Regions from separate parts of the Mixta hanseatica genome, predicted to be linked through region 1. Evidence: predicted binding sites of a transcription regulator. Region 1 holds the regulator's gene; each other region holds the start of a gene.
What was found. The regulator PurR, encoded in region 1, represses purine synthesis genes. The targets are predictions, from matches to a motif close to CANGCAAACGTTTGCNTG.

Region 1 (7,760 bases):
CGATGAACTCATAGCTTCTCCATCACCTGTGTGATACGAACCTGAGAAACAGAATAGTCAATTTCTCAGGATTGTGAGAAATCTCACGGAAGACCGTGTGCCAGATATCCGACGTTAAGCAGAGGATTGAAACTGAATGAAAGCCCTGACCAGTACGCTGCCGCCTGAAAGGCGCTGGCTGGCCGGGGAAAAAGCACGTTAATTATTATAAGTGACTGCCTTGCAAGGAGTATATTCTCCCGCAAGGCATTATACAATGGCTAATAGTTAGTGCGCTAAGCATGCCGACAGCGGCGGATGCTTAATTGGAAAGGGAAGACGGCGGGCTGTTTTTCGTTTCCGCTGTGCGGTCGTGGGCTACATGCTGCAAGGCATAACCCAGCGCCACCAGGATAATCGTCGACACCATTACCGAGCTGGTGGTCAGTAAAGGCTGGGTCAGCCAGGAGGAGACGGCGAGGCTGGCGAAAAAGCACAGGCCCAGCTGCAAACAGTTCTGCAGCGCCGCAGCCTTACCAGTGTCATCCGGGAAGGGCAGCAGGGCGTTAGCCACCACGATGGGATAAATCGCGCCGTTTGCCAGCGCCATGCCGCAAAACGGGATCAGCAGGCCCCAGAGCGTAACATGGTCGCTTATCGAAACCATAAATAGTGCGGTCACGCTTAGCGCATAAAAAATCAGCAGGAACGGCAGCAGGCTGCGGCCGCTATGACGCTGAAGCGCAGAGCGACAGCCAAAGCCGCCGACCAGAAACGCCACGGTTTGCGGTAGATAGCTCAGACCGATATCAGCCGGACTCAGGCCCAGATCGTGCAGGATAAACGGCGAACCGGTTAGCCAGGCGAAAAAGCTGGCTGAGCAGGCGGCGTAAATCAGCACGTTGCCACTGTAGATACGTGACGCCAGCAGACGGAAAAAGCCGCTGCGTTGAGCGGTGGCTGCAGAGGCGGGTGCAGTTTTTTTCAGCTTCGCCGTTGCAAACAGCAGCGGCAGCGTGACCAGCAACAGCGCCAGAAAAATCGCACGCCATGAAAAATGACTGAGCAGCCAGGCACCTAACAGCGGCGCCAGCGCCGGCGACAGGGCCACTAGCGGCATGATGGTGGCAAAAACGCGATTAGCCTGCGCGCCGCGATAGCGATCGACCACCAGCGCCTGCCAGCTTACCGCCGCCGCACAGACGCCTACCGCTTGAATAAAGCGCAGGGTTAACATCTGCCAGGTGGCATTCGCCCACAGCATGCCCGCGCAGCCCAGTGCAAACAGCACGAGGCCCAACAGCAGTATCGGTCGGCGACCATAGCGATCGGAAAGCGGCCCCCACAGCAGCTGGGCGCAGGCGAAGCCGCCTAAAAATACGGTCAGGCTGGCGCTGATAATCCCAGCGGAAGTCGCAAAACTTTCCTGCATGGCGGTAAACGCCGGCAGATACATATCGGTGGCCAGAAAACCCAGCGTGCTGAGCAGGGCCAGATAGAGCATAAATCCTTTTGAACCAGGCATCTCTTTCTCGTTTATAAGCAGGTGAACAGACGGCGCGAGGGTAAAGGATGTTTTTCTCAATGTGAAACGCTAAAATTTGCCGCTTGATATCAAAATTTTTGCAGGCAAAAAATGTGGTCTGAATATGCACTGGAAGTGGTTGATGCCGTGGCGCGTAACGGCAGCTTTTCTGCTGCCGCGGAAGAGCTGCACCGCGTACCCTCAGCCATCAGCTATACGGTGCGTCAGCTGGAATCCTGGCTGGCGGTGCCGCTTTTTGAACGGCGGCATCGCGATGTGGTGCTGACCGAGGCAGGAGAGCTTTTTATTCGCGAAGGACGCGCTGTTATCAAAAAAATGCTAGCCACGCGGCGACAGTGTCAACAGGTGGCGAACGGCTGGCGCGGGCAGTTAAGCATTGCGGTGGATCGTATCGTTAAACCGCAGCGTACCCGCCAGCTGGTGCTCGATTTTTACCGGCACTTTCCGGATATGGAGCTGTTGATTACGCCGGAAGTGTTTAACGGCGTCTGGGATGCGCTGGCCGACGGACGGGTGGATGTGGCGATTGGCGCAACCCAGGCGATCCCGGTGGGCGGGCGCTTCGCCTTCCGCGATATGGGGGCGCTCAACTGGCGCTGCGTGGTCAGCGTTAATCATCCGTTAGCCGGCATAACGACCCAGCTGCAGGATGATGATATTCGTCCCTGGCCGTCGCTGGTGCTGGAAGATACCTCGCGCGCGCTGCCGCGACGTACCACCTGGACGCTGGATAATCAGCGCCGGCTGGTGGTGCCCGACTGGGAAAGCGCCTTTGATTGCCTGCGCGCCGGGCTGTGCGTGGGGATGGTGCCCGGCCACTTTGCCGCGCCGCTGCTGCAAGCCCGGCAGCTAACGGAGCTGACCTTACCGCAGCCTTTCCCGGATAGCTTCTGTTGCGTGAGCTGGTCAGAGCAAAGTAATTCACCCGCGCTGCGCTGGCTACTGGACTATCTTGGCGATACGGAAACCATCAATCGGGAATGGCTGCGTGAGGAGTAGCAGGCTCAGGAAGCGGTTTTCCTGAGCCTCAGGCATTAACGGCGGTAGTCGCGGAACGGACCGTCAGCAACGGAGCGGCGTTCAATCAGCGTAGGATGCACTTCAATGGTCTGCGGTTCTTCGCGTTTGCTGGTAATACGGTCCAGCAGCATATCGAAAGCGGTTTCGCCCAGCTGCTCTTTTGGCTGATGTACCGTGGTCAGCGCTGGGGTGAAATAGCGCGCGTTGCGCACGTTATCGTAGCCGATAACGGAGATATCCTGCGGCACGCGCAGCCCCATCTCATCCGCAGCGCAAATCGCGCCCATCGCCATAATATCACCGCCGCAGAAAACAGCGGTAGGGCGCTGCTTTTGCGCCAGGATTTGCTGCATGGCGCGATAGCCCGATTCCGGTTCAAAGTCGCCCTGCACGATCCACTCATCACGTACCGGGATGTTGGCTTCATTCAACGCTTTTACGAAACCTGCAAAACGTCCGCTGCCGGTGTTGCGCTCCATCTGGCCGGGGATCGCGCCGATGTCGCGGTGGCCGCGCTCGATCAAATAGCGCCCGGCCAGATAGCCGCCTTCAAACGCGTTATCCAGCACGGTATCGGTAAAATCGCCGCGGGATTCGCCCCAGTCCATCACCACCATAGGGATATTGCGGTTCTCCTCAAGCATCTTCAGCAGTGCTTCAGGATACTCAGAACACATTACCAGCAGGCCATCCACGCGCTTCTGCGCCATCATGGAGAGGTAAGCCTGCTGTTTCTGTAAATCGTTGTGGGCATTGCCCAAAATCAGGGTATAGCCGCGAGCGAAACAGCGCGTTTCCACCGCTTCTATAATCTCAGCGAAATAGGGCGCTTCGCTGGAAGTCGCCAGCAGACCAATCGATTTGGTATGGTTAACCTTCAGGCTGCGCGCAACGGCACTGGGCGAATAGTGTAATTCTTTGATGGCTGCCCAGACGGCCTCTCGGGTCTCTTCCGCGACAAAACGCGTTTTATTGATGACGTGCGATACCGTAGTAGTGGAAACGCCGGCACGCTTTGCGACATCTTTGATTGTTGCCATTAAAAAGATACTCCTGCGCCTGACGTAATAGTCTGATCAGGCTAATGTTAATCGTTTGCGTCCGCATGGCGTTATTCAGCACGCATAAAGGTGAAATTGGCGGGCTGAGGTACGTCTGATAGGCGGGACGTCTTTAAAATAAGGGTTGGCAACGGTGGTTTTTTGTCGTTGCGCAACGCAAGGCGGGGATTCTATCAAGGTGGCGCAAAGAAAACGAGATTTTTACCAGGGAGTATGGGAAAATCTATACCGTTATTTTTTGTGTGGTTAAAGGAGAGGGTGAATGAGCACCGATTTAAAACTATCAATAGGCACCACGGTTGCGGCATTGCTGATGATTATTGCATTTAGCTTCACTGCCGTAATGCACTGATCGCAGCACGAAGGATAAAAAAAGCCTGTCACTAAGACAGGCTTTTTTGTTGCGCAACAGCGTTAGCGAATGGTGCGCGGCGTCATCACGCGGCGCGCGCCAACATAGTGCCGCTGCCAGTAATCATCGCTAAGCTGGCTAATCTGGATATCTTTACCGGTTCGCGGTGACTGAATAAAGCGGCCGTTACCCAGATAGACGCCCACGTGATCGGCCGCGCCGCGGTTATTGATGCGGAAGAAGACCAGATCGCCTTTCTCCAGCGCCTCACGGTTAATCGGAGCCGCATCACGCAGGTGATACATCTCATTGGCGGTACGCGGGATCTTAAATTTCACTACATCTTTATAGGCGTACCAGACCAGACCGCTGCAGTCGAAACCGGTATGAGGCGAGGTGCCTCCCCACAGATAAGGCTTACCTAGCTGACTCATCAGTTTGTTCATCGCCGTTTCACGCGCTTTTTGATAGCGTTCACGGTGCGCCTTACTCATTTCCAGCGGCCCGCGCTTTGCGAGCGCCGTCGAATTTTTGTCGCCGCGCTGACGACCATAGCGTTGTTTGCTCTTTTTAAGGCTGCTTTTTTTCACGCTGGCGGTTTTGGTTGCGGCGCGACTTTTTTTTGTGCTGGCGGCGGTTACCACCGCAGGCTTGCTTTTTTTCTTCAGCTTGTTTTTTTCAACGCTGGCCGGACGCGCCTTTTTACTGGCCGTTTTCACCGGCCGACGCTTACGACGATCGTCGTCGCGGGCGATTTTTTTATCAACTTTATGCTGGCTGGCCTTAACCGGCGCCTGCGGCGATGCCTGGGCAACGTTAAAAAAGAGTTGGGCAACGGTCAGCATAAAAAGCGTAATCAATAAACGCATGGTGTGGTTACACTCAAAGCGCAGTGATAGCGCAAGGTTAATCTTATTTCTGCCATAGCGGCAGACTCCTGGTGGCCAATTCTAATCGAACTTATTGCGAAAAGATAAAGCCTTTTTTAGTGAAATAAACTTTAAGTGCATACAGATGTAAAAATAAGCATAAACAGGCTTTTATCTCAGCAATGTTATGACCAGTTATTAATCGCCGCCGCAGAAATGCCCCAGACGGTGGTTATTTTGGCCGCGCAACCCGGTACAATAACCTGCGTTATTTAACCTTACAGAAAATGTCGTTTTCAGCAACCCGCTACAGTCGCTACAATCAATAGACACGAAGCATGCTATTTAAGGAAGGCAATTATGAGTACTGTTGAAAAAATTCAGCGCCAGATCGCAGAAAACCCGATTCTGCTCTATATGAAAGGCTCGCCGAAGTTACCAAGCTGCGGCTTTTCTGCGCAAACGGTTCAGGCTCTTTCTGCCTGCGGCGAACGCTTCGCCTATGTCGATATCCTGCAGAACCCCGATATTCGTGCTGAACTGCCGAAATATGCTAACTGGCCGACCTTCCCGCAGCTGTGGGTAGATGGCGAACTGGTTGGCGGCTGCGATATCGTAATCGAAATGTTCCAGCGCGGCGAACTGCAAACGCTGATTAAAGAAACTGCAGAAAAATATAAAGAAGCGGAATAAGTCCTTATCCCGTTTATGACAGCAAAGGGCGCTTCGGGCGCCCTTTTTTATTTTATGCTGACCGGCTATTCGCCCTCGGCGATCTGCGCGTCGACAGGCTGCTCTTCAGCCACCGGCAGCGGCGGCCAGCCGCCCAGCCGTTTCCAGCGGTTAACCAGCTCGCAGAATAGTTCTGCGGTACGCTCGGTATCGTACAGCGCCGAGTGGGCCTGGCTGGCGTCAAAGGCGATGCCCGCCGCCTTACAGGCTTTCGCCAGCACCGTCTGGCCAAGGACCAGCCCGCTCAGGGCTGCGGTATCAAAGGTGGCGAACGGATGGAAAGGGTTACGCTTTAGCGCGGCGCGCTCGGCGGCGGCCATCATAAAGCTGTGATCAAAGTTGGCGTTATGCGCGACAACAATGGCGCGGTTGCAGCCCTGATCTTTTATACCTTTGCGCACCTGCTTAAAAATAGCGTGCAGCGCATCATATTCATTGACCGCGCCGCGCAGCGGATTTGCAGGATCGATACCATTGAACGCCAGCGCTTCCGGATGCAGAATCGCGCCCTCAAAAGGCTCCACGTGAAAATGCAGCGTCTGGTCGAGCTGTAACCAGCCATCTTCATCCATTTTCAACGTAACGGCGGCAATTTCCAGCAGTGCATCGGTTTTGGCATTAAATCCGGCGCTTTCAATATCAATCACCACCGGATAAAACCCGCGGAAGCGGTCAGATAATGCGTTCAGTTGTTTCGATTCAGACATCAGGATCTCATTGGCGAAAAAATGCAGCGCGCATTATGGCAAATTTCGCCAGGGGTTGCAGCAGCGGGAAAAAAGAAGGGCGCCAGCAGACGCCCTGAAAACTTAGTTGCCAAGGCCGTGGCCGGCGTGGGCGTTTTCAATCAGTTCGATTTTATAACCGTCCGGATCTTCCACAAAGGCGATAATGGTGTTGCCGCCTTTAACCGGGCCAGCCTCACGGGTCACCTTGCCGCCCGCCTGACGAATTCTTTCACAGGTCGCGGCGACATCATCAACGCCCAGCGCGATGTGACCATAGGCGTTGCCCAGGTCATACTGATCAACGCCCCAGTTATAGGTCAGCTCAATCACTGCGCCTTCGCTTTCGTCAGTGTAGCCAACAAACGCCAGGTTATATTTATATTCCTGGTTTTCGCTTTCGCGCAGCAGACGCATGCCCAGCACGCGGGTATAAAAATCAAGGGAACGCTGCATATCGCCAACGCGCAGCATAGTATGAAGTAAGCGCATAATAGTCTCCTGAAAGGGGTGTCATCGTCCGATGACGGTCAAAAAAGCTTAGTATAGCGGCCTGTTTCCAGCTGGAAAAACCGCGGTCAGTCATTAGTAGACCAGTCGTCTTGAAAATGGTTTTTTTAATTTAGCTCTCTGGCAGCAGCTGTAAAATTGCCTGTAGCGCATCGGTCAACGCGCTGCCATCGCGGCGTATTTTGCTCTGCAGGCTGGCGCCGAGCCAAAGAGAATAGAGCGTCTGCGCCATCGCTTCAGGCGAACAGCTCAGGCGAAGCGCCTCTTGCGCAACCGCAGCACGCAGCGCCGTAGCCAGGATCGCCATCTGAGCGGCGGCGCCCTGTTCCAGCGCCACTCTCATCTCTTCCGACAGGTCGCACACCTCGGCGGAAATTTTCACCGCCAGACAGTTTTCAATATGGCCGGTTGCGCGAAAGCGCTGTTCCGCCTGATGATAGTAATCCAGCAGGCGCTGACGCGGCGGCAACGGCGCATCGAACCATATCTGCATGTCGTGACGCACATGGCTGAAATAGCGCTCCAGCATGGCGACGCCAAAGGCTTCTTTAGAGCGAAAATAGTGATAAAACGACCCCTTCGGCACGCCGGCCTGCGCCAGCAGTTCACTCAGCCCCATGCCGGTAAAGCCGCGTTGCAAACAGAGCTGCTCGCCGATGGCGAGCAGCTGTTCACGGGTATCATGTCGGGTCGTTTTACTCATAGCGCTCAGGGTAATAGACCAGTTGGTCTAATGCAACCCTAATGCGCCTGACAGGCGGTTAACAGGTCAAGATGCGGCTGATAGAGGCGGGTTTGAACGTTCACCATGCCTAACAGCGTATGGAATACATTATCCTGCGATATCTCATCCTGCTGCGCATGCTGCCGCAGGCAGGAGAGGTTAACGCCAAACGTACGGGCATAATCGGCAGAGAGCCACATCAGAAAAGGGATATGCGTCTGTTGGCTGGGAGCGAACAGATA
Region 2 (7,760 bases), 310 kb from region 1:
GCCCGGCGCCGTGATCATAATCACCCACGGCGCGGCAATCATGCCGAGGAACGTAATTACCGCCAGCGCCAGCGTTAACAGGCCGGAGATATACGCCACGAAAACGCGCGTCGCTTCCTCCCCCTGCTTGCTTTTATATTCCGCAAGGATCGGTACAAAAGCTTGAGAGAACGCGCCTTCCGCGAAGATACGGCGCAGCAGGTTGGGAAGTTTAAAGGCGACGAAAAAGGCATCGGTAGCCATCCCGGCGCCGAAGACTCTTGCCACAATCGCATCACGGGCAAAGCCCAGCACGCGGGAAAACAGCGTCATTGAGCTGACCGCTGCCAGGGATTTCAACAAATTCATGGTTAACTGCGCATCCTGAATATTCAATCCGGTTAACAGACAATAGCGGACCGGCGGCGGGCCGATCCGGCGGTTAGTCTACCGATACGCAGCGAAATAACCACAAAGGATTGTTACCGCAGGTTATTCACGCTCAAGGTCACGCCAGATTTTTTCTACGATGCGCTGGGCTTTTAGCGCCTGCTCGCCGCTGGTTTCCGGCATTGTCTGATTTTGTACGCAGGCGATAAAGTGGCGCGCCGCGCCGTCAAAACCGCGCTGAGCCTGGGTGGTTTGCCACGCCGGCACCGCCTCAATAAGCGTTTCGCCATGACGCTCGTGTCGCCATTCACGCATCTCATCCAGCTGCCAGACACCGCCGTCGGCAATCGCGGTGACCGACTCGCGCTGCGTACCGGCGCGCCGGTGCATGCTGGTGGTGATTTGGGTCGCGCCCACGCTAAAGTGATGCTCGCCGTATAACATTTCGCCGGCTTCGGTAGTCTGGATGGCGCCGTGACGCAGCGTGACCTGACCTTCCGCCAGCCACAGCGCGGTATCCACGACGTGCAGATAATCATCCAGCAAGGTAAAACGCAGATTATGCGGCCCGACGCTGTCGCTGCGGTGTTTCTCCATGCGGATGGAAGCCGGCTGCTGCAATGCCGCTTTAAGCTGCTGATAGCGCGGGGCAAAGCGGCGGTTAAAGCCTACCATCAGTTTCCGTCCGCGCTTATGCGCCAGCTCTACCAGCGCCTCCGCTTCACTCAGCGTTTCCGCCAGCGGCTTATCCACGCAAACGTCTACGCCCTGCTCCAGCAGCGTGCGCACCACCTGATAATGGCTGGCGGTGCTGCTGTGAACAAATACCGCGTCACAGTCGGCGGCCAGCGCATCAAGCTGTGCATAACAGCGCATCCGCCAGCTGTCGCAAATCTTTTGCGCCTTCTGCTGATTGGGCGAAAACCCGCCCATCAGTCTCCAGCCGTCGGCCTGCGCCAGCACCGGCAACCAGGCTTTTTGCGCAATACCGCCCAACCCCACTACCCCAATCTTTACTGTCATCGCAGACTCCCGCGCCGCTTTCTCTGGCGGAGCATAAAGTGAATATCCGACGCTTAGCTACGCCGCTCCGGCGCCCATTCCTGATGGGTCAGCGCAGTCAGCACATGATCCTGCCAGCGGCCGTTAATAAGCAGATAATCTTTCGCGTACCCTTCTTTTTCAAAACCCAGCCGCGCCAGCAAATTGCCGCTGCGCTGATTATGCGGCATATAGTTCGCCATTATTCGATGCATACGCTGCTGACGCTGCATATAGCGAATTGCCGCCTGCAACGCCTCAAACATCATCCCCTGTCCCTGCCATTTCTCGCCCAGCGAATAACCGAGATAGCAGGCGTGGAACGACCCGCGTAGCACATTACTAAAATTAGCCACGCCGCGGATCTCCTTCTCTTCCGGGTCCATAATGACAAAATAAAAGGCGCTGCCCTGCTTATGCATATCGGTAATCAGCCCAAGACGCGCCTGCCAGCCGGAGGGATAGCAGTGGCTTTCATCACGTACCGGCTCCCAGGGCTTAAGGAAGGCGCGGTTTTCAGTGTAATAATCAGCCAGTCGCCATGCATCGCGTTCATGAACAAGACGAACCACCAGCCGATCGGTGGTCAGGCGCACTTTCGGTGCGGCGGAACGGTAGCCAAACATCTCTTCTCCTGAAAGCCATGGCTGATAAACAAAATTAATTGATGTCCGGCAGGCGAAAAATTAACGCTACCCGATGATTGCCCTCGATGCCTCTCTAGCGCTGCGATTAACGGCGACGAAACAGCAGGAGGATAACGCGGCGGCAGACATCATTACTACACTGAAATTACAGCACATTTTGCCAAAGATCGATAAAAAAATATCATTCTGCATTTGCTGTTAAATTAAACAGTTAGCGCGCAAAATAACATCCCTCAACAGTAATTTTATTTAGCATTGCTAAGGAATCAGCATGGCTGGAGTGGCGCGCGCCCGACGTCTTGGTCGGGTTTTTCTGCTGGCAGATAATATGCTGGTGGTGCTGGGATTTTTTGTGGTGTTCCCGTTAATCTCAATCCGCTTCGTTGATCAGCTTGGCTGGGCGGCGATGGTGGTCGGCATCGCGCTGGGGCTGCGCCAGCTGGTTCAGCAGGGACTCGGCGTGTTTGGCGGCGCCATTGCCGATCGCTTCGGCGCCAAACCGATGATTGTTTGCGGCATGCTGCTGCGCGCGGCCGGTTTCGCCGCCATGGCGGTGGCGCATGAGCCGTGGCTTCTGTGGTTTTCCTGCCTGCTTTCCGGCATTGGCGGCACGCTGTTCGATCCGCCGCGCACCGCGCTGGTGGTGAAGCTGATCCGCCCTGAAGCGCGTGGCCGCTTCTTCTCGCTATTGATGATGCAGGACAGCGCCGGCGCGGTGCTGGGCGCGCTGATTGGCAGCTGGCTGCTGGCGTGGGATTTCCGCCTGGTCTGCTGGGTCGGCGCACTGGTTTTCGTCCTGGCCGCGCTGTTTAACGCCTTGCTGCTGCCTGCCTGGCGCATCTCTACGGTCCCGACACCGCTGCGTGAAGGGCTGAGCCTGGTATTGAAAGACCGTCGCTTCTGCGCCTATGTGCTGACGCTGACCGGCTATTATATTCTGGCGGTTCAGGTGATGCTAATGCTGCCGATTATGGTGAACCAGATCGCTGGCACCGCCAGCGCGGTTAAATGGATGTATGCCATTGAGGCGACGCTGTCGCTGTCATTGCTTTACCCGATCGCCCGCTGGAGTGAAAAGCGTTTCCGCCTGGAGCATCGTCTGATGGCTGGCCTGCTGTTGATGACGCTCAGCCTGCTGCCGATCGGCCTGACCGACTCTCTACAGCAGCTGTTTATTTTAATCTGCCTGTTCTATATCGGGGCGATTATCGCCGAGCCGGCGCGTGAAACCCTGAGCGCTGAACTGGCCAGCGCACGGGCGCGCGGCAGCTATCTTGGCTTTAGCCGTCTGGGTCTGGCGCTGGGCGGCGCGCTGGGCTATACCGGCGGCGGCTGGATGTTTGATACCGGACGCGAACTGGCCTTACCGGAGCTGCCCTGGCTGATGTTGGGCGGCACCGGCGCCATTACCCTGCTGGCGCTGTGGTGGCAATTTCAGCCGCGCGCCGCGGCGCCAGCGATGCTGCGCGGCGGCTAATACGCCGCTGCGGTTTGCCCTTCCCCTGGATCTCTTCCATACTTTTTAAGCATATTCAAACAATTGCTGGCGGCAACCCGCCGTCGGCAATATCAGTAAGGAGAGATGCGGTGAAACTCTATATTTACGATCATTGTCCGTTTTGCGTTAAAGCACGCATGATTTTTGGCCTGAAAAATCTGCCGGTAGAACTGGTGGTAATGCTTAACGATGATGAGGAGACACCAACCCGGCTGATTGGTCAGAAAATGGCGCCGATTCTGCAAAAAGAGGATGGCAGCTGCATGCCGGAAAGCCTGGATATTGTGCGCTATGTTGATCAGCTGGATGGCGAGCCGCTACTGACCGGCAAAACCAACCCTGCGATTAATGACTGGCTGCGCAATGTGAACAGCTACGTGAATAAGCTGTTGCTGCCGCGCGTTGCCGAAGGCGGTTTTGCCGAGTTCGCAACGCCGCAGGCGCGGGCTTATTTCAAAAACAAAAAGGAAGCCAACATCGGCGACTTTGCTGAATTAAAGCAGCACGCAGACGGGTTCATCAAAAAGATCTCTAACGATATGCGCGATCTCGATAAGCTGATCGTGAAACCGAACGCCGTTAACGGCGAGTTAAGCCTTGATGATATCAATCTGTTCCCTCTGCTGCGTTCGCTGTCGCTGGTGGCAGGGATTAACTGGCCCAGCCGGGTAGCGGAATATCGCGATAATATGGCGAAGCAAACTCAGGTAAATCTGTTAAGTACTATGGCGGGTTAATGGTTAAAGGGCGGCGTTTCGCCGCCTGCAGCCTGCATTTCCCGCTTTTCCCCTCTCTTTTCCTGTTTTCCTGGTGACTCACGGCGGCGATTACGGCAAGCTTAGCCTCCTTAAAAGGAGACTTTCTCCGCATCACTTTCGAGGATTGTCATGAACAAGGCGTTTTTGGCGCTCTGCGCCCTGATGTTGGCCGGTCTGTTGACCGCCTGTAATCAGCTGACTCAATACACGATTTCCGAGCAGGAGATCAATCAGGCTCTGCAAAAACATAATAATTATCAGAAAGATATTGGCGTTTCCGGGCTGGTTAATGCGCATATCGTATTAAGCAACCTCAGCAGCCAGATTGGCCGCGAAGAGGCGGGTAAAGTCACCCTATCCGGCAATGCAAAAGTGAATATCACTTCGCTGCTGGGTCCACAGCAGGCTGATATGCAGTTAAAGATGAAGGCCCAGCCGTTTTTCGATAAACAAAAAGGGGCGGTTTATCTGAAGGATCTGGAGATCGTGGATGCCAACGTGCAGCCGGATAAGATGCAGCCGATCCTGCAAACGTTGAGGCCCTACCTTAACCAATCGCTAAAAAGCTATTTCGATCGCGAGCCCGCTTATGTGCTGAGCGAGGATCGCAGCAAAGCGGAAGCGATGGCGAAAAAACTGGCGAAAGGCATTGAAGTAAAGCCCGGCGAGCTGGTGATCCCCTTTACCGACTAACGAGCGGTCGCCCGCGTCCTTTCCCCGGCGCGGGCCATTTACTTTTTATCCCTCACTGTTTCATGCCGCACTGGCGTTAGATCTCCTCTCCCACTGTCAAAGTGGACGTTCAGCGGGCGCGCTGGCGATATCTACAGCAATTCACGCGCTTTCCAGGGCTTTTTTATCGTGGCCGACATAAAGCATGTGCAATCGGTTGCCTTTATCCTTATGCTTAGTACCCGGCTAAAAACTGCCTTTTTTCCTATCGCCGGAGCCTAATTCATGACTGCACAATCTCAGCAACTGATCATTCGCCGCCCTGACGACTGGCATATCCATCTGCGTGACGATGAGATGCTGCGCGCCGTATTACCCTTTACCAGCGCCGTGTGCGGCCGTGCCATTGTGATGCCTAATCTGGTGCCGCCAGTGACCAGCGTGGAGGCGGCTATCGCCTATCGCGCACGTATTCTGGATGCGTTGCCGGAAGGACATGCTTTCCAGCCATTAATGACCTGCTACCTTACCGACTCGCTATCGCCTGATGAGCTGGAAAAAGGCTTCCGGGCAGGGGTATTTACCGCAGCCAAGCTCTATCCTGCCCACGCCACCACTAACTCCAGCCACGGCGTTACCCATATCGATACCATCGCAGCGGTGCTGGATCGTATGCAAAGTCTCGGGATGCCGTTGCTGATTCATGGCGAAGTGACCGATGCGCACGTGGATATTTTTGACCGTGAAGCGCGTTTTATCGAAACGGTAATGGAGCCGCTGCGCCAACGTTACCCGGCGCTGAAAGTGGTGTTTGAACATATCACCACCAAAGAGGCCGCGCAGTATGTGGAAGCGGGCAACGATCTGCTGGCGGCAACGATTACGCCTCAGCATTTGATGTTCAACCGCAACCATATGCTGGTGGGCGGCGTGCGCCCTCATCTTTATTGCCTGCCGATCCTGAAGCGCAATGTCCATCAGGAAGCGCTGCGTAAGGTTATCGCCAGCGGTAACCGACGCTTCTTCCTTGGCACCGATACCGCGCCGCATTTGCGTCATCGCAAAGAGGCCAGCTGCGGCTGCGCAGGCGTGTTTAATGCTCCGACCGCCCTGCCCGCCTACGCGACCGTGTTTGAAGAGATGGATGCGTTGCAGCACTTTGAAGCGTTCTGCTCGGAAAACGGCCCGAACTTTTACGGCTTGCCGCTGAATGAAGGCACCCTGCGTCTGGTGCGCGAGCCCTGGACCGTGACCGAAAGCATCGCGGCGGCAGGCGATAAGCTGGTGCCGTTCCTGGCCGGTGAGACGCTGAACTGGCGCATCGCCTAACCTTCTCCAGGCGGCTGGCCTTAGCGGTCAGCCGCTTCTGCGATCTGCCTCGTTTTTTCACCTTTCCCCGCGAGCTTTTCATTGCTTTGCTGATGCGATAACTGTATAAATAGCCAGTACTCACAGCGGAGGCAGATATGCGTGTTGAAGTAACTATAGCGAAAACGACTCAGCTCCCTGCCGGCGCTATCGATGCGCTGACACAGGAACTGTCAAAACGAATCGATAAAGAATTTCCGGAAATGGCCAACCATATTTCGGTGCGCTACGCCAGCGCGAATAACCTGACCGTGATGGGCAGTGGTAAAGAAGCTAAAGATCGCGTAACCGAGATCCTGCAGGAAACCTGGGAAAGCGCCGACGACTGGTTTATCACTGACTGACTTCTTTTTGTGCCGTTGTTTGCCGGATATCGCCATCCGGCTTTTTTTTATCTTTACCGCCTCGCCGCCGCCTCAACGCGGTTATAGACTGTTGTAAGCCGATGACATATTCTGGCGTCCGTCATGACTTACAGGAGGTGTTAACCATGACCGCTGAAAAACCTGAAGAGGCGATGACCTTTGGTGAACTGCTGGCGTTAATTGGTGAACAGCAGCGTCGTCTTACCGTGTTGGAAAACGCATTTTCCTATCTTGCCTTTTGTCTGGACGATAAATCTAATCAGTTATTGATCCACAGCCTGCGGCTGGAAGCGCAAAACCAAAATCATGATGAGGGAATGCAACAGCATTTTGCTCGCCTGGCGGCCGAGCTGGAAAAACGTCACGCCCCGGTTAAAATTCAACCCGATCCCAGCCTTTGACATTTATAAACTCCTGCATTATGCAGGAGTTCTTTTTCCGCCAGAAATAACCAGAATTCTGTGCAAATATTATTCTGCGCCGATTAATTACGCTATTCGAGCATTTTTCGTGCCGCTTAAATCTGTAACACTGTTATAATCAACCTGCTCTGTGAAAAAAAGCCGCATTGAAACCTCAAATAATCACTTCGTTCTACGAGTAATAAGGGGGTTATAATGGACAGTAATAAAGAGATTATTCAGACACATCCCCTCGTTGGATGGGATATCAGTACCGTGGACTCGTATGATGCGATGATGATCCGTCTGCATTCGCTTTCATCTAATGAGCAACAGCCTGATGAAGCCGACGTAGGGCCGACTTATTGGCTGACTACGGACGTTGCCAGACAATTTATCTCCATTCTGGAAGCAGGTATCGCTAAAATAGAAGCCAGCGAGATCCTTGCGCGAGACTACAAAAAGCATTAACCAGTACTTTTGGTTGACCAGGCACCCTCCGGGGTGCCTTTTTATTATCTGCACGCTTTTGCTATGCTGCTAAACCTTCGCAGCATCAGGAGAAGTTGGCTAATGGTTTATGATCTTATCGTTATTGGCAGTGGCTCCGTCGGCGCCGCCGCAGGCTGGTACGCGACCCG
Region 3 (7,760 bases), 420 kb from region 1:
GGGTTTCCACGCCGCTGATCACCGCGTCCGATACCGAAGGCGCCGGTGAGATGTTCCGCGTCTCCACGCTGGATTTAGAGAACCTGCCGCGTAACGCGCAGGGCAAAGTCGATTTCAATGAAGATTTCTTTGGTAAAGAAGCGTTCCTGACGGTTTCCGGTCAGCTGAATGGCGAAACCTACGCCTGCGCCCTCTCCAAAATTTATACCTTCGGCCCTACCTTCCGTGCTGAAAACTCTAACACCAGCCGCCACCTGGCGGAATTCTGGATGCTGGAGCCGGAAATTGCCTTTGCTTCGCTGGATGATGCGGCGGACCTGGCGGAAGCGATGCTGAAGTATGTCTTTAAAGCGGTATTAAGCGAGCGCGCAGATGATATGGCGTTCTTTGCCGAGCGCGTGGATAAAGAAGCCGTTAGCCGTCTGGAAAAATTCGTCACGGCGGATTTTGCTCGTGTCGATTACACCGATGCGATCGATATTCTGTTAGCCAGCGGCCAGACATTTGAGAACCCGGTTGAATGGGGTATTGACCTCTCCTCCGAGCATGAGCGTTACCTGGCGGAAAAACACTTCCAGGCACCGGTGGTGGTGAAAAACTATCCCAAAGACATTAAGGCTTTTTATATGCGCCTTAATGAAGATGGTAAAACCGTGGCGGCGATGGACGTGCTGGCGCCGGGGATTGGTGAAATTATCGGTGGCTCCCAGCGTGAAGAACGCCTGGACGTCCTGGACCAGCGTCTCAATGAAATGGGCCTGAATAAAGAAGACTACTGGTGGTATCGCGACCTGCGCCGTTACGGCACCGTGCCCCACTCTGGTTTTGGTTTAGGCTTCGAACGTTTGATCGCTTATGTCACTGGCGTACAAAATGTAAGGGACGTTATACCTTTTCCACGTACCCCGCGTAACGCCAGTTTCTAATATCTGGCATTAAATATAAGAAATTCATATATATACAAAGGCTGACTCTGTCAGCCTTTTTTTATTTTTGTAAATTTTGAGTTGTCTCACAAAGTTCCCTTATTTTTACATTTTGTAATACATATTTTCTTTATGAAACTACTATTAGGGTTTAGTAGCATTTTCGGGGTAGAATTACCTGGCGGCGAATGGAAAGATGCCTGCAGACACAGGAAGACACCAAACTCTGATCAAGCCTTTGTAAAGAAATCTTGACGGCAGTGGCAGGTGTCCAAATAACTCCAATGAGGGTAATAAGAAATGATGAAGCGCAATATTCTGGCAGTGGTTATTCCTGCTCTGTTAGCTGCCGGAGCAGCCAATGCAGCAGAAGTTTATAATAAAGATGGTAACAAGCTGGATCTGTACGGCAAAGCGGTTGGTCTGCACTACTTCTCTGATGACGACGGCTATGCCGGCGATGGCGATCAATCTTATATTCGCCTGGGCTTCAAAGGCGAAACCCAGATTAACGACATGATGACCGGTTTCGGTCAATGGGAATATGAATTCAGCGCCAACAACTCTGAAGGCGAAGATGCTCAGGAAGGTAACAAAACCCGTCTGGGCTTTGCTGGTCTGAAATTCGGCAACTATGGCTCTTTCGATTACGGCCGTAACTACGGCATCGCTTATGATGCTCTGGCATGGACCGACGTCCTGCCTGAATTCGGCGGTGACTTCGCTCAGTCTGACACCATGACCAGCCGTACCGGCGGCGTGGCGACTTACCGTAACAGCAATTTCTTTGGTCTGGTTGATGGCTGGGACTTCGCAGTTCAGTATCAGGGCAAAAACGAGCGTGACGAGCTGCAGCGCTCTAACGGCGACGGCTACGGCTTCTCAACCTCTTATGTTTCACCGATCGGTGTTGGCATTGTAGGCTCTTATAGTTCTCAGGATCGCACTAATGACCAGAATACTGTTGCTGATCTGGGTCGCGGCGACCGTGCAGAGTTCTGGGGCACCGCGCTGAAATATGACGCGAACAATGTCTACCTGGCTGCAAGCTATGGTGAAGGCCGTAACGCTACCCGTATCTCTGGCACCATTGCTGGCGTCGGCGACGTATCTGGCTTCGCAAATAAAACTCAGGATATCGAACTGGTTGCACAGTATCAGTTTGATTTTGGTCTGCGTCCGTCTATCGCCTATGTGCAGACTAAAGGCAAAGACATTGAAGGCGTTGGCGACGTTGACCTGGTTAAATACTTTGAAGTGGGCGCAACCTACTACTTCAACAAAAACATGTCTACCTACGTTGACTACATCATTAACCAGATTGATGACGACAATGAGCTGGGAATCGGCTCTGGCGACACCGTAGCAGTAGGCCTGGTTTACCAGTTCTAAGTTCAGCCTGTCGCAGAACGTTACGTTCTTAAGGTTCAAAAACGGGGCTTTATGCCCCGTTTTTATTTGCCCTGTTCCCGCATTTTTATTCACGATTCTTTTTCTCGCAAACGGTTGGCATTTCCACTTTCTGGCGTTAACCTGAGGCTTCATTTCGCTTTTCTTGAAGCTTACGGACCTCTCACATGTTTGAAAATATCACTGCTGCACCCGCCGATCCTATTCTTGGTTTAGCCGATCTTTTCCGCAACGATGACCGCCCGAATAAAATCAACCTTGGCATCGGCGTCTATAAAGATGAAACCGGACAAACGCCAGTATTAACCAGCGTAAAGAAAGCCGAGCAGTATCTGCTGGAAAACGAAACCACAAAAAATTATCTCAGCATTGATGGCCTGGCTGACTTTGCCCGCTGCACCCAGGCGCTGCTATTTGGTCAGGATAGCGCGATTATTAGCGCAAAACGCGCCCGCACCGCGCAAACCCCTGGCGGAACCGGCGCCCTGCGCGTGGCCGCTGATTTTCTGGCGACGCAAACCGGCGCTAAGCGCGTCTGGATCAGCAACCCCAGCTGGCCAAACCACAAAAACGTCTTTAATTCTGCCGGCCTCGAAGTCTGCGAATATGATTATTACGATGCTGAAAACCATCAGCTCGATTTTGACGCAATGCTGGCCAGCCTGCGCGGCGCCAAAGCTGGCGACGTCGTGTTATTCCACGGCTGCTGCCATAACCCAACCGGAATCGATCCTACCGCAGAGCAGTGGTCTCAGCTGGCGGAACTCTCTAAGGCAAGCGGCTGGCTGCCGCTGTTTGATTTTGCCTACCAGGGCTTCGCACGTGGTCTGGAAGAAGATGCTGAAGGGCTGCGGATTTTTGCTGCCAGCCACCAGGAGCTGATTGTTGCCAGCTCATACTCGAAAAACTTTGGCCTTTATAACGAGCGTGTGGGCGCCTTTACGCTGGTAGCCGCAGAGGCAGGCGTAGCCGATACCGCGTTCAGCCAGGTCAAATATACCATCCGTGCGAACTACTCTAATCCGCCGGCGCACGGTGCTGCCGTAGTGGCGACTATTCTGGGTAACGACGCGCTGCGCGCTATCTGGGAGCAGGAGTTAACGGATATGCGTCAGCGCATTCATCGCATGCGCCAGCTTTTCGTTAATACGCTGCAGGAAAAAGGCGCTAACCGCGACTTCAGTTTTATTATTCGTCAGAACGGCATGTTCTCTTTCAGCGGGCTGAATAAAGATCAGGTTATTCGTCTGCGTGAAGAGTTTGGCGTGTATGCGGTGAATTCAGGTCGAGTTAACGTAGCAGGCATGACGCCAGATAATATGGCCGCGCTGTGCGAAGCCATTGTCGCCGTGCTATAAATCCAAAGGCAAAAAAATGGGCCCGCTGGCCCATTTTTTATTTACTGCTCAGATTAAAAAAGGATTACTGATGCGTTCACGGCCCAGGGTGGATATTGGCCCATGACCGGGAATAAAGGTAATATTATCGCCAAGCGGCAGCAGCTTATTTTTAATGGAATCAATCAGCGCCTGATGGCTTCCCTGCGGAAAGTCGGTACGTCCGACGCCACCATTAAATATCACGTCGCCGGAAATTAATAAGCGCCCGTCGCGATGGTAAAAGACAATATGTCCCGGCGTATGACCAGGGCAGTGCAAAACTTCCAGCGTTGCCTTACCGACTTTTACCGTTTCACCCTCTTCCAGCCAGCGATCGGGCGTTAACGGCGCGCATTCCGCCAGGCCAAACATTTGGCTTTGCGTAGGTAGCGCTTCCAGCCAGAAGGCATCCTGTTTTTGCGGCCCGATAATCTCTACGCCATAATAGGCGGCCAGCTCGGCGGCGGCACCCACATGATCAAGATGACCGTGGGTCAGCAGTATTGCGCTTATCTTAACGTTTTGCGCTTCAACCTGCTGTTTAATCAGTTCCGCATCGCCGCCGGGATCGACCAGCGCGGCCTCACGCGTTTCGCTGCACCAAATCAACGAGCAGTTCTGCGCGAACGCCGTGACGGGAATAATATGATAATCCATAAAGCTCCATGACCCGCTCAGCCGGCGGGCATTCTCTGCATTACCAGTGGCGCACCGGCCCGGTATCGATATGTACAAAGTTACTACGTGGATAATATCCTACACCACCCGCGCGCATTTTTAGCGCCGCTTTGCGAATATTACTCAGAGAAATACCTTCGATATGGAAATCCATCGCCTGCCCAAGTGTATGGTAGCTATGTTTCGCCACGCCGCTGCTTTTACTTTTTCCGCGCAGCATATTATTGGTGGCCAATGAGCGATAGCCAGAAATGAGCTGGATTGGTTTACGATTCTCCAGCATCGCCTGTAAGCGATAAAGTTGATCAAATAACGTTGGATCGATACTTTTAATTTTATTAGCCCGATAATCGCGGAAAAAATGATTCAGCCGCGCCAGCTCATCCGGATCGTAACTTGTCCCATTAAAAAACTCGGTTTTTAGTGTTTCACCGGTATGAAGATTATTAAGCGTAAGAATACGAGGACGAGAAGTCGAAACTGAGGCAAGAGCTGAGCCTGGAAGCAGCGCAAGCCCTGCTGCCGCACCACCAAAAACCAGCAGCTTACGACGTTGTGAATCAAAATTAGCCATAAATTGCGTTTACCTGAAAAAAGAAAGCGAACCGTGCAAAAAGTACACAAGTCCGCACCTTAACTGCCACTTCGAATGACGTCAAGGTAGTAAACGGCAGTAATGTGAGGATAAACGTAAATACCACTCATAAGCCGGCTGCCTGAAAGAACAGACAGCCGGGAAAAAGAGTCATGAATCAATAATTAAAGCAGTAGCTGACCGGCCTGAGTCAGGATGCGCGTACCTGACTGCGCGGTGGTGTCGTAATTGTAAATATCTGTGCGGAATTGTGTCTTGCCGTCATCAGCTACCCAGGCGGTAAGATAGAATAAATTAACCGGAACACGATGACGAATAGGCACATAGCGCGTATCGCCCTGCTGTAAACTGCTGGAGATACGTGCATTATTCCAGCCGGCATCCTGCAACAGTAAATTCGCTAATTCCGAGGCTTTATTTACCCGCACGCAACCTGAACTTAGCGCTCGAATATCTTTCTGAAAAAGATTATGGTTTGGCGTGTCGTGTAAATAGATTGCATCGGAGCTTGGCATATTGAATTTAAACCGTCCCAGCGAGTTATGGGCGCCTGGCGCCTGACGAATGCGATACGGGAAGGTCGCCGCCGAAACCATGCTCCAGTCAATCATGCTGGGATCGATGACCTCGGCGTCGTTGCTCCAGCCTGAAAGCAGTGTATAGCCGTGCTGATACAGGTAAGAGGGATCGCGCTTAACCTTGGGAATAATATCCTGCCGCACCAGCGTAGTGGGCACATTCCACGGTGGATTCAGCACCACATTATTCAACGCGCTGCGCATCAGCGGCGTTTTACGATCGGGACGGCCGACAATAACGCGCGACGATAAAATTTCGTTGCCGTCAGCGTAATAAACCAGCGAATAGTTGGCGATGTTCACCATGATGCCATTACGCATATCATCCGGCAGCAGGCGCAAACGCTGAATATTCAGCGCCAACAGCGAGGCGCGTAGCTGCGGCGAAACGTTTAACCATTCGCGCGTGCGTGGGCCGATCGCGCCGTCAGCTTCCAGACCCTGCCAGCGTTGAAAACGCTTCACCGCTTCAATCAGCGCCGGGCCATAAACATTGGCCTCAGTGGCGACCGGCTGTGACGCGGCAACATTACCTGGATTTTCCGGCGTTGCGGCCGGCACGTCGGCAACATTGGTCGCAGAAGGGCTGACGGTAGCCAGCTGGTCGCTCTGATTAGCGCTGTCAGACGCTACCGCATCCTCATTGGGCGCGGGTGCATCGTTAACCGACAGCATACCGGTACGCTGCAAAATCTCTTTTAGCGCTGGCACATCATCGCTGACCTGTCCGGGGCGCAGCGTCTGTTTATCCTTCAGCTGCGGCCACGGATGATTATCCGCCAGCAGCTGCTTCAGCGCGTTGTGCATGCGGATATACTGAGGATGCTGCGGCACTAATGAATTAACGAAGCTGTTCAAATGCCCGGCATCAACCGCCGCCAGCCACTGGTTAGTGACCGAAAGCGGCGGCAGCGCCATTTTGTAAGGCACCCGGCTATAGAGCCAGCTTTCGCCCTGCTTCGGCACGTTGGCAACAAATTGCAGATAACCCAGCATCGCATCCGATAACACAATATCGCGCGCCATACCGGTGATCTCAGGATCCGTTAATTGCTCTACCCACTGAGTAAACTGCGGCTGAACGCCAGAAATTGCTACTTCGGCCAGCTGCTGCTGGAATTGCTGTACCGCATCTTTGTCCTGCCAGAGAGGCTGCATCTGACGCGCAGCGTAGAGTGAGGCCAGCGTTCCGGTATAGAAAGGCTTCACGCCCTGCGGCAGTGCGGCCAACATTTGCTGTTGTCCTGCGGCCGCGCTCATGGTTTCACTGGCCCTTTCCACCGGAACCGCCGTAATGATCGCCGCCCCGGCGCCAGATATCTGTATCAGGCTGATTGCAACTGCCCAAGCCAGCGTTGTTTTTCGCATTGCTTTATATTTTGCCAGCAACATCCTTGCCCCCTGCCTGCTTTGGTCCGCGGTTAATAAACCGTGAAGACTGTTAATTATTATAATAAGTATATAAACGAACAACGGCATTTGTCTCATAGAGCAAATGCCGTTGATTAGATTAAACGCGAGGCAACAGTTTTACTACATTTATACCTGCGTTTTTTCATCCTCCGACTGGTCCTGCTCCGAGCGTGATGCGGTCGCGCCTGGCAGCGGATCGGCTGAGAAGCCTCTCAGACCTACTACATGCACATGCTCCGTATTGTTGAACACCTTACGGACCAGTTTATAGGTGGTGCCTTTTTCCGGACTGATATTTTCCGGGGCAGCGATGATGAGCTGCATCTCCAGACGTTCGCAAAGCTCAAACAGCGTCGCGATCGATTTAGCATCAAGACGCGCGGCTTCATCCAGGAACAGCAGGCGACACGGGCTGATATCTTTGCCGCGCAGGCGACGCGCTTCCTCTTCCCAGCTTTGCACCACCATCACCAGAATCGACATCCCGGTACCGATCGCTTCACCGGTTGACAATGCCCCGCTTTCAGCACGCAGCCAGCCATCCGAACCACGGTTTACCTCAACTTCCATTTCCAGATAGTTACGGTAATCCAGCAGCTCTTCACCGATAGTTTGCGCCGTGCGCTGCCCCATATCAATCTGCGGATTGAGACGTTGCCACAGCTTAGCCAGCGCCTCAGAGAAGGTAAGCCGGTTACTGTTAAACAGATCCTGATGCTGTTCATGCTGCTCAGAGAGCACGTCCAGCAGCGTCGCGTGGCTTTCACGCACGTTAACATTC

Region 2: the regulator PurR is predicted to act here: its motif matches at 5,192-5,209, upstream of pyrC (dihydroorotase).
Region 3: the regulator PurR is predicted to act here: its motif matches at 2,422-2,439, upstream of K6958_RS07885 (amino acid aminotransferase).

Annotation. Positions count from the first base shown of each region.
Region 1 is NZ_CP082904.1:2,054,792-2,062,551, forward strand. Features, by position in the region: gene cfa (cyclopropane fatty acyl phospholipid synthase) at 1-12, opposite strand, end outside; gene punC (purine nucleoside transporter PunC) at 302-1,504, opposite strand; gene punR (DNA-binding transcriptional activator PunR) at 1,616-2,524, shown strand; gene purR (HTH-type transcriptional repressor PurR) at 2,560-3,585, opposite strand; gene cydH (cytochrome bd-I oxidase subunit CydH) at 3,869-3,958, shown strand; gene K6958_RS10010 (C40 family peptidase) at 4,021-4,827, opposite strand; gene K6958_RS10015 (Grx4 family monothiol glutaredoxin) at 5,185-5,520, shown strand; gene rnt (ribonuclease T) at 5,586-6,266, opposite strand; gene gloA (lactoylglutathione lyase) at 6,369-6,776, opposite strand; gene K6958_RS10030 (TetR/AcrR family transcriptional regulator) at 6,907-7,497, opposite strand; gene eptA (phosphoethanolamine transferase EptA) at 7,536-7,760, opposite strand, start outside.
Region 2 is NZ_CP082904.1:1,748,124-1,755,883, reverse strand. Features, by position in the region: gene murJ (murein biosynthesis integral membrane protein MurJ) at 1-348, opposite strand, end outside; gene K6958_RS08455 (Gfo/Idh/MocA family protein) at 472-1,392, opposite strand; gene rimJ (ribosomal protein S5-alanine N-acetyltransferase) at 1,446-2,036, opposite strand; gene mdtH (multidrug efflux MFS transporter MdtH) at 2,329-3,534, shown strand; gene grxB (glutaredoxin 2) at 3,645-4,292, shown strand; gene K6958_RS08435 (lipoprotein) at 4,443-5,006, shown strand; gene pyrC (dihydroorotase) at 5,271-6,314, shown strand; gene dinI (DNA damage-inducible protein I) at 6,452-6,697, shown strand; gene K6958_RS08420 (hypothetical protein) at 6,844-7,119, shown strand; gene bssS (biofilm formation regulator BssS) at 7,336-7,590, shown strand; gene solA (N-methyl-L-tryptophan oxidase) at 7,693-7,760, shown strand, end outside.
Region 3 is NZ_CP082904.1:1,634,709-1,642,468, reverse strand. Features, by position in the region: gene asnS (asparagine--tRNA ligase) at 1-926, shown strand, start outside; gene ompF (porin OmpF) at 1,227-2,318, shown strand; gene K6958_RS07885 (amino acid aminotransferase) at 2,504-3,694, shown strand; gene K6958_RS07880 (MBL fold metallo-hydrolase) at 3,743-4,372, opposite strand; gene mepK (peptidoglycan L,D-endopeptidase MepK) at 4,413-4,967, opposite strand; gene ldtD (L,D-transpeptidase) at 5,153-6,958, opposite strand; gene mukB (chromosome partition protein MukB) at 7,106-7,760, opposite strand, start outside.